Linked DNA regions of Sporomusa termitida. The protein of the gene in region 1 binds, or shares a complex with, the protein of each later gene. Links are inferred from orthologs where the notes say so. Each region holds a gene or a part of one and is shown in the gene's direction. Other genes may lie near its edges.

Region 1 (4,774 bases):
CTGGGTAAGCCGGGTGTCCACAGTTTTGACCCGACTAAGGTAACTGTGACTGTTAAGGGCTTAGGCTTAAAAGGGGCAGAGGCTGAACGTATTTTGCGCCACCAATATAAAATTCAGGTGGAATTGTCTGATGTTTACAATATACTTTTCCTCATTACTTTAGGCGATTCGGAAAGGGAAGTGGCGGCGCTGGTGGCGGCACTGCGGGACCTGGCTGCCACTCACCACGGAACCCGCGATTTTTCGGATATTCATGAGATCTATCTGGCAGGCAAGTACCCCCAGCCGCCGGCCCAGGTGATTTCACCGCGGGAGGCCTTGTTTGGCAATACCTGTATGGTTCCTTTCCAAGATGCCAATGGTATGATCTGTGCTGAAATTGTTACTTTTTACCCGCCTGGCATTCCTATGCTGTGCCCGGGGGAACGGATTACTCAGGAAATCATTGATTATTGCCATGTTTTGCAGAATGCCGGCCTGCATATTTCCGGGCCCGAGGATTACCTGCTGAAAACGATTAAGGTAGTTGACTGACGGAGGCTGTATGCGAGGAAAACTAATTGTTATTGAAGGTACTGACGGGAGCGGCAAGGCAACCCAGGCGGGGATACTGGCAGGGCGCTTACAGGCCGAGGGCATTGCCGTACGCAAAGTCGACTATCCTAACTATCAGAGTCAATCGTCGGCGTTGGTTAAGATGTACTTGAAGGGCGAGTTCGGCAACCGCCCGGAGGATCTTAATGCGTATGCCGCATCGGCGTTTTATGCGGTTGACCGCATTGCGTCTTATAAAAAAGAGTGGGAGAAATTTTATTTGCAGGGCGGCGTTGTTATCGCTGACCGTTATACTACTTCGAATATGATTCATCAGGCAGTTAAGATTAGTGACAGCGCAGAACAAAAAGATTATCTGGACTGGCTATGGGATTTTGAGTTTGTAAAATGTGGCTTGCCTGTTCCTGATACCGTGTTTTTTTTGGCAATGCCGCCGGCAGTTAGTGAGCAGCTTATGCGCGGGCGGGTCAACAAGGCCGGCAGCAGCCGGGATATTCACGAGCAGAATTATGCCTATCTGGACCTATGCTATAAAAATGCCTGCGGTATTGCAGACCAGTTTGCCTGGCAGAGGATCGATTGCACCCGGGAGGGACAGCTGAAAACGATTGAAATAATACATAATGAAATATACGAGCAGGTTGGCAAACTGATTGGCAGGGACTGATAGCAGCCCTGCCTTTTTACATTACCGTTTTTGTGCCAAATATTTGATTATTTCACTAAAACCATTTATAATTTATAGGATAAGAAGTATGTTATCTGCCCTGTAATTTCTAGGCAGGAGGACTATAACGCATGAGTATGAAAATAAATAAATTAGCTATGGGCAATCAACCGGTGGTCGCTGAACGTGAACAGGCCGGCAAAGCTGAGAAAACAGGTGATTATTTTGCCGCAGACCTGTTGAAAACACAGGAAAAGCAGTCAGCTGAGCGTCTAAAGGCGATGCTTTCAGAAATTGATGAAAGTGGGCGCAGATTGTCGAACATGCCTACCTATGGCGAGCTTAAAGCCTATAAAGAGCTTGTCCGTAATTTTATTGGTGAGGCTGTAGCGCGCATGTATACGCTGGAATCACGGGCCGGCTGGGACCGTCATGGCCGGCAGAAAATGTATACGACCATTCAGCAAATTGATGCCAAGCTCAGCGAGATGGCCGAAGATGTGCGCCTCGGCCAGCAGCGCCAGCTGTCAATCATGTCTAAGCATGACGCGGTGCGGGGCATGCTGGTCGATTTATACACCTAGATGATGATACATTGGCAGGAAATAATCGGACATGATGATAATGTGAGCATCATCAGGGCAATGCTGCTGGCCGATAAAGTGCCGCATGCGCTATTGTTTACCGGTCCGGCGGGTGTTGGCAAAAGTCTGGCCGCAACCTTGCTGGCTGCCGGCATCTTATGCGGCGGTACCGGTGCCAAGCCCTGCGGGGTCTGCCAGGCGTGCCTGGTGTTCAACCGCAGTGCCCACCCCGACTTTGTACTGGTGCGGCCTGACGGCCGGGCAATTAAGATTGACCAGATCCGCAGGCTGCAGCACTTTGCGGCGTTAACTCCGGCTATGGGTTTACGGCGGGTGTGTCTGATTGAGGAGGCAGAGCTGATGACGGTTCAGGCTGCTAATAGTTTACTCAAATTATTAGAGGAGCCTCCCCCCGGCTTTGTGTTTATCCTCGTGGCCGGGATAGCACAGCCGTTGCTGCCGACAATTTTATCCCGCTGCCAAAAGATTCAATTTCAGCCGCTGGCATCAAGTTTGCTTGCCCAGACCCTGATTGCCAGAGGCTATGTACCGGCAGCGGCCAAGGTTGCTGCCCGGTTAAGCGGCGGCCGCATGGGGGCGGCACTCGAATTATTGGCGCCTGAGGGTTTGATGAACCGGAATAAGGCGATTGAATTATTAGACAGTCTGCGGGAAAAGCGGCTGGCGGCTGTGTGGGAGCGGGCACTCACGCTTGACAGCCTTGACACGAAGGAAGTCGTAGGCATTCTGGAGTTTTTGGTATATTTATTGCGCGATATTGTACTGGTAGCCGGCAGGCATAGTGAGCATTTAATATATAATACTGATTGTATGGCCCAGTTAAAGGACTGGGCGGGCCATTGGCCGGAAAAACAAAATATTTTGGCGATCAGGGCCGTGAAGGATACGATACGGGCGATTCACGGTAATGCCAATACCCGGCTGGCTATCGAGGCGTTACTCTTACATTTGCAGGATTTAACGGAAAAGGAGATTAAGTATGTTGACAGTAGTGGGAATCCGCTTTAAAAAGGCGGGTAAAATATATTATTTTGATCCAGGCGGTATGGAAATAACTGCCGGGGAGCATGTCATTGTAGAAACTGCGAGGGGTCTGGAGTTTGGTGATGTAGTCGTTGGGCCGCGGCAAGTGGAAGACAGTCAGATTGTAGCGCCTCTGAAGCCGGTACTGCGTAAAGCGACACCGGAAGATGAGGAGAAAGTCAATGATAACCGGAAAAAAGAGAAAGAAGCCTTTAAAATCTGCGAACAAAAAATCCAGGCCCATGATTTACCAATGAACCTGGTGGATGTGGAATATACTTTTGATGTAAATAAGATTATTTTCTACTTTACGGCGGAGGGCCGGATAGACTTTCGCGAGCTGGTAAAGGATTTGGCCAGCGTTTTCCGTACCCGGATTGAACTCCGGCAAATCGGTGTCCGGGATGAGGCTAAATTAATGAACGGGATTGGTTGCTGCGGCCGCTCGCTGTGTTGTGCAACCTTCCTGGGAGATTTTGAACCAGTGTCCATCCGGATGGCCAAAGATCAGCATCTGTCGCTTAACCCTACTAAAATCTCCGGTATCTGCGGCCGCCTGATGTGCTGCCTGAAGTACGAAAATGACTGCTATGGCGGCTGCTGTGCAAAAAAGGTGGTGGCGCCGGCGGTTGGCAAGGAGGTTGTTACTGTCGAGGGTGAAGGCAAGGTATTAACAATTAACCAGCAGAAACGGACGGCAACCATTGCGCTGCCTGAAGGAAAAACGTTAATTATTCCGTGGGATGAGGTAGTGGAAAAAGAATAATGGCAGCTGACGAGATTCGGTTAAAACCGGGTGAACGGGTAGATGACCTTGTTATTAATAATATGAAACTAATTCAGCATCCTGACGAGTTTTGCTTCTCGCTGGATGCTGTGCTATTGGCGCAGTTTGCCAGCCTGCGCGCAGGCTGTGAGGTGATAGACCTTGGGGCCGGCACCGGGGTTATCGGCTTGTTGCTGCTGGCACGGGGCGCCGCTGCGGTTACCGGTGTGGAGCTGAATGCGGCGATGGCCGATAGGGCTTGCCGGTCGGCGACCAGTAATGGTCTGGCCGATAGGCTTACCATGATCCATGGCGACCTGCGGCAGGTGAAAGAGTTCTTGCCCGGCGGCTGCTTTGAACTGGTTGTTGCCAATCCGCCGTATCGCCCCGTAGGGAGCGGCTATATAAGCCCCAATAGCCGGGTAGCCATGGCGCGGCATGAGGTGACAGCAAATCTGGCCGATGTTGTTGCGGCCGCGAAATATCTGGTAAAGTACCGCGGCCGGTTTGCGATGGTGCACCGGCCGGAACGGCTGGCGGAAATTACGCTGGCGATGTGTGCGGCCGGCCTTGAACCGAAGCGGCTGCAGTTTGTGTATCCGGCGGCCGGCAAAAAGCCCAACATGCTGCTTATCGAGGGGGTGCGGGGGGCCAGACCGGGAATTGATGTATTGCCGGCCTTAATTGTATATACTACTGATGGGAACTATAGTGAAGATATCATGAAGTTTTATAGTCAGGACAGGTGACTTTTGTGACGATAACAACCGGCAAAGGGACTCTCTATCTATGCCCTACACCGCTCGGCAATCTGGAGGACATGACTTTCCGGGCTGTCCGGGTGCTAAAGGAGGCGGCAGCCATTGCCGCTGAAGATACCAGACATACACGTAAGCTATTAAATCACTTTGCTATCCATGTGCCGCTGATCAGCTATCATGAGCATAATAAGGAGGAACGGGGGCCTGAACTCATCCGGCGCCTGTTAGAGGGTGAAACCATTGCACTGGTTAGTGACGCCGGTATGCCGGCCATCTCTGATCCCGGGGCTGACCTGGTGAAGCTGGCCGTTAGGAACAGCGTGCCGGTCGTGCCGCTGCCGGGGCCCAATGCGGGGCTGACGGCCCTGATTGCCTCCGGACTTGACACCAATCATTT
Region 2 (3,849 bases), 430 kb from region 1 along the record:
CTTGCATTGTCTGGTTGAATAGTATATAATGAATTTCTGTTGAGAGCACACGGAGAGATGTCCGAGTGGTTGAAGGAGCACGCCTGGAAAGCGTGTGTACGGGAAACTGTACCGAGGGTTCGAATCCCTCTCTCTCCGCCATAACTTCTACAAGCGCGAGGCCGCCTAAAACGGCTTTTTGTTTTCTAGGCCGGGCTACAGCAGTGCCGGGTCTTACGCAATAGGAACTCATGAACCGCGTCAGATCCGGAAGGAAGCAGCGCTAAGTGATCATTTTTATGTGCCGTAAGGGTGCCTGGCTGCTGCTATGGCCCGTCGTGGAAAACAAAAGCTATTTGTTTACTAACTGAAAGCTATAGATTTATTGAAAGTAGCCAACGCAGGGCTGCTTTTTTGCTATATATATAAATAAGGAAGAAGTTTGCAGACTGATGCGCTAACAGGCTTTTTATATTAATTATTTTCCCGAAAAAGGGAAACATTTTACTGGTGTGGAATATAACAATCTTGTAAGGCAAGGAGGTGTGGGAATGACTTATGTGGCATTGTATCGAAAGTGGCGACCGCAGGATTTTGGCAGTTTAGTCGGTCAGGATCATATTAGTATAACTCTGAAAAATGCGATTGTCTCCGGTAAGATTGCCCACGCCTATTTGTTTGCCGGGCCGCGGGGGACAGGGAAAACGACTACAGCCAAAATATTGGCGAAGTCGCTAAATTGTCAACAGGGCCCTACCGCTATCCCCTGTAACGCCTGCCCTAATTGTGAAAAGATCACCACCGGCACATCAATGGATGTTTTTGAGGTAGATGCGGCCTCCAACCGGGGCATTGACGAAATTCGTGATCTCAGAGAAACAGTTAAATTTTCACCGGTAGACGGGCGTTATAAAGTATACATAATTGATGAAGTCCATATGTTAACGACAGAGGCCTTTAATGCGCTGCTGAAGACGCTGGAGGAACCGCCTGGCCACGTAGTGTTTGTTCTAGCCACAACTGAGCCGCATAAGATTCCCGCGACAATTCACTCTCGCTGCCAACGCTATGATTTCCGCCGCATAGGTGTAAGAGAAATTGAGCAGCGGTTAGCGCTAGTTGCAAAACACACTGATTTACAGGTGGAACCTGAGGCACTTAAGCTGATTGCCGTTCAGGCTGACGGCGGTCTGCGTGATGCTCTCAGCATTTTGGATCAATGCGCTGCTTTGGATAGCAGCGGTTTGATAACGGCTGCCCATGTTAGACAATTGCTGGGATTAATTGGCCATGAATGGGTGTGGCAGCTAACCGATGCAATAGCTGAACGTGATACTCACAGCTTGCTGCTCAAACTCGACGAAGTTATTAATCTAGGGAAAGATGTACGTCAATTGCTTGTTGAAATGGCACTACATGCCCGCAGCCTGATGTTGTTTAAAGCTGCTCCCGCTATTGAAAACATTGAAATGTACAGTGAGGATAAATCAGTATTAGCTGCCCAAAGTGCCAAATTTTCTCATCAGGAACTAGTGGCGATGCTAGAGCTTTTGCATTCGACCGCGAACGAGACAAAATGGGCGGCTGAACCGCGTATTGCTGTGGAAATGGCACTTATTACATTATGCCGGCGGGCGGTAAGTACAGATATTGCTGCTTTAATTGAGCGGATTGCCGTGCTCGAGTCTCGTTTTACCAACCAAACGGCGGTGGTGGAGGCAAGTCCCGCCAATGTAAGCCCGCAGCCGGCGCCGGCGCCGCCTACGCCGCTCAAGCCGGTCGCTAGCTCATCTGAGCTGCCCCGGCAGGCTCCGAAATCTCCCCGGCCGGCTGGGGCGCCACCGGTGGGGGCTGAACCTGTTATACCGCCGCCTCCTTCTGACGCGGCAGGTAATATAAGCAATTTAAATGAGATATGGGCAGCTGTGCTCAAAGAACTCTTAGCTAGTGGTAAGCGGTCGGTACACGCCTGTGTGATGCAAGGTCACTTAATAGCTCTTGCTGATAATCAGGCAACGGTACGTTTTTCTGCCACTTTTCCGAAAGAACGGACAGAAAAAGACGATTACCGGGCAATCGTTGAAAAAGCGCTTGCTCAGGTTACCGGGCAACAAGTAAAAATTATTTGTGTACTGGGACAGGATACACCTGCTGCCAAACCAAAAGCATCACTGCCGGTAACTGCTGTGCAGCCTGATCCTGGTATTAATCACCCGGCTGTCAAACAGGCCCAAATGATGTTTGGCGGTACAATAGTAAAGATAGAGGAAGAAAAAAAAAATTAGGAGGCTGACACATGTTTGGAAATATGGGAAATATGGCTGGAATGATGAAAAAGGTTCAAAAATTGCAGGGGGATATGGCCAAACTTCAGGAAGAGCTTAAATCCCGGACCATCGAAGTATCCACCGGGGGTGGCGCAGTTAAAGTCGTAGTTACCGGGGAAAAGAGAATTCAGTCTGTAAAAATTTCTCCTTCTGCCGTTGACCCTGAGGATGTGGAAATGCTGGAGGATTTGGTTGCGGCTGCTGTTAATGAGGCCATGACCAAGGTAGATGATATGATGGCCCAGGAGATGGGGAAATTAACCGGCGGTCTTAATCTGCCACCAGGAATGTTTTAATTTATGAGCTATATTGCGCCAATTGCCAGGTTAATTGAGCATTTTCGCCGTTTGCCGGGGATTGGACCTAAATCTGCGGCCCGCCTTGCCTATCATGTGCTGAAAATGGATAAAAGCCAGGTACTTGCTTTGTCACAAGCGATTATCGATGCCAAAGAGCGGGTTAGTTATTGTACGGTTTGTTTTGATTTGACAGATTCTGATCCTTGTCAGATTTGTCGCTCTGAAGGGCGGGATAAGTCGCTTGTATGTGTTGTCGAAGACCCTAAAGATGTGACGGCAATGGAACGTACCCGTGAATTTAACGGTTTATACCATGTATTACATGGATCACTGTCGCCGCTTGAGGGCGTGGGCCCTGACGATATCAAGGTGAAAGAGCTTTTAGACCGGATCAACCGGGGGATTCAGGAAGTAATTATGGCGACTAATCCTAATGTCGAAGGCGAGGCTACGGCTATGTATATTGCCAAGCTGCTTAAGCAGCTTGGTGTTAAAGTCACTCGCATTGCTCACGGTTTGCCGGTGGGGGGAGACCTTGAATATGCTGATGAGGTCACGTTGTCCAAAGCGCTAGAAAACCGCAGGGAAATGTAAAGCCACTGTTTATCCTGCCTGTTTATGGGAATACTATAACAGGGAGGAGATAAAATGAAGACAGTGTTAATGAACATTATCAATGGTTTTATACCACAAAATGTAACGATTGTTCCTCGTATTCCGCCTTTGGCCCAACAGATTGAGCAAGCAAGACAGGAATGGCTGAGTGCCCAAAACTACTACAACAATGTCTCTGATGTTGATTTAGTCGATCATGCTACTTTTCTTATTCACGCTGCTGAAAAGAAATATACATATTTGTTAAAGCGCGCACGGTATGAAGGGGTTCGTTATGCACCATTCAATTAAGCTGCATGTCTAATACCGGAATCTTGATTCCGGTATTTTTTCATTATTTTGGACTGGCCGACATATATTGTCTGTAAGCAGAATGTGGTAACTTATCACATTCAGCTAAGTTACTTAGTGGAGGGATAATGATGGTGGCATGGCGGCAACTATTGGGTTTGTGGGATACCGAACATTCTGGAGGTAAGAGTCTGCCCGGTCTGGCGGAGGTAGTGGATCAGGCCCGGCGGGACTGGTTGTATGCTCAGAATTATTATAATTCAGTTACTGATTCCGATTTAATCGATTATGCTATTTATCTGACTAAAGCCTGTGAACGCAGATATATGTATTTGCTC

The links. Proteins that work in one complex are often made in the same cells at the same time.
Region 2: holB (region 1) and dnaX share a complex: the UniProt entries of both Bacillus subtilis proteins name them as parts of the DNA clamp loading complex. The link is inferred for Sporomusa termitida from one-to-one orthologs.

Annotation. Positions count from the first base shown.
Region 1 is NZ_CP036259.1:5,047,380-5,052,153, forward strand. Bases 951-3,820 are described here. They hold holB (DNA polymerase III subunit delta'), read left to right. Parts: upstream 951-1,806; coding sequence 1,807-2,835; downstream 2,836-3,820. Other genes in these bases: SPTER_RS23245 (dTMP kinase), read left to right, coding at 951-1,222; SPTER_RS23250 (YaaR family protein), read left to right, coding at 1,354-1,806; SPTER_RS23260 (PSP1 domain-containing protein), read left to right, coding at 2,807-3,616; SPTER_RS23265 (tRNA1(Val) (adenine(37)-N6)-methyltransferase), read left to right, coding at 3,616-3,820. Outside these bases: SPTER_RS23240 (aminotransferase class I/II-fold pyridoxal phosphate-dependent enzyme), read left to right, coding at 1-534; more of SPTER_RS23245, read left to right, coding at 545-950; more of SPTER_RS23265, read left to right, coding at 3,821-4,365; rsmI (16S rRNA (cytidine(1402)-2'-O)-methyltransferase), read left to right, coding at 4,437-4,774. UniProt on the Bacillus subtilis protein: DNA polymerase III is a complex, multichain enzyme responsible for most of the replicative synthesis in bacteria.
Region 2 is NZ_CP036259.1:4,619,471-4,623,319, reverse strand. What follows is about bases 1-2,897. They hold dnaX (DNA polymerase III subunit gamma/tau), read left to right. Parts: upstream 1-530; coding sequence 531-2,264; downstream 2,265-2,897. Other genes in these bases: recR (recombination mediator RecR), read left to right, coding at 2,606-2,897; SPTER_RS21310 (YbaB/EbfC family nucleoid-associated protein), read left to right, coding at 2,276-2,602. In the rest of the region: more of recR, read left to right, coding at 2,898-3,199; SPTER_RS21300 (YaaL family protein), read left to right, coding at 3,254-3,511; SPTER_RS21295 (YaaL family protein), read left to right, coding at 3,640-3,849. UniProt on the Bacillus subtilis protein: Part of the beta sliding clamp loading complex, which hydrolyzes ATP to load the beta clamp onto primed DNA to form the DNA replication pre-initiation complex.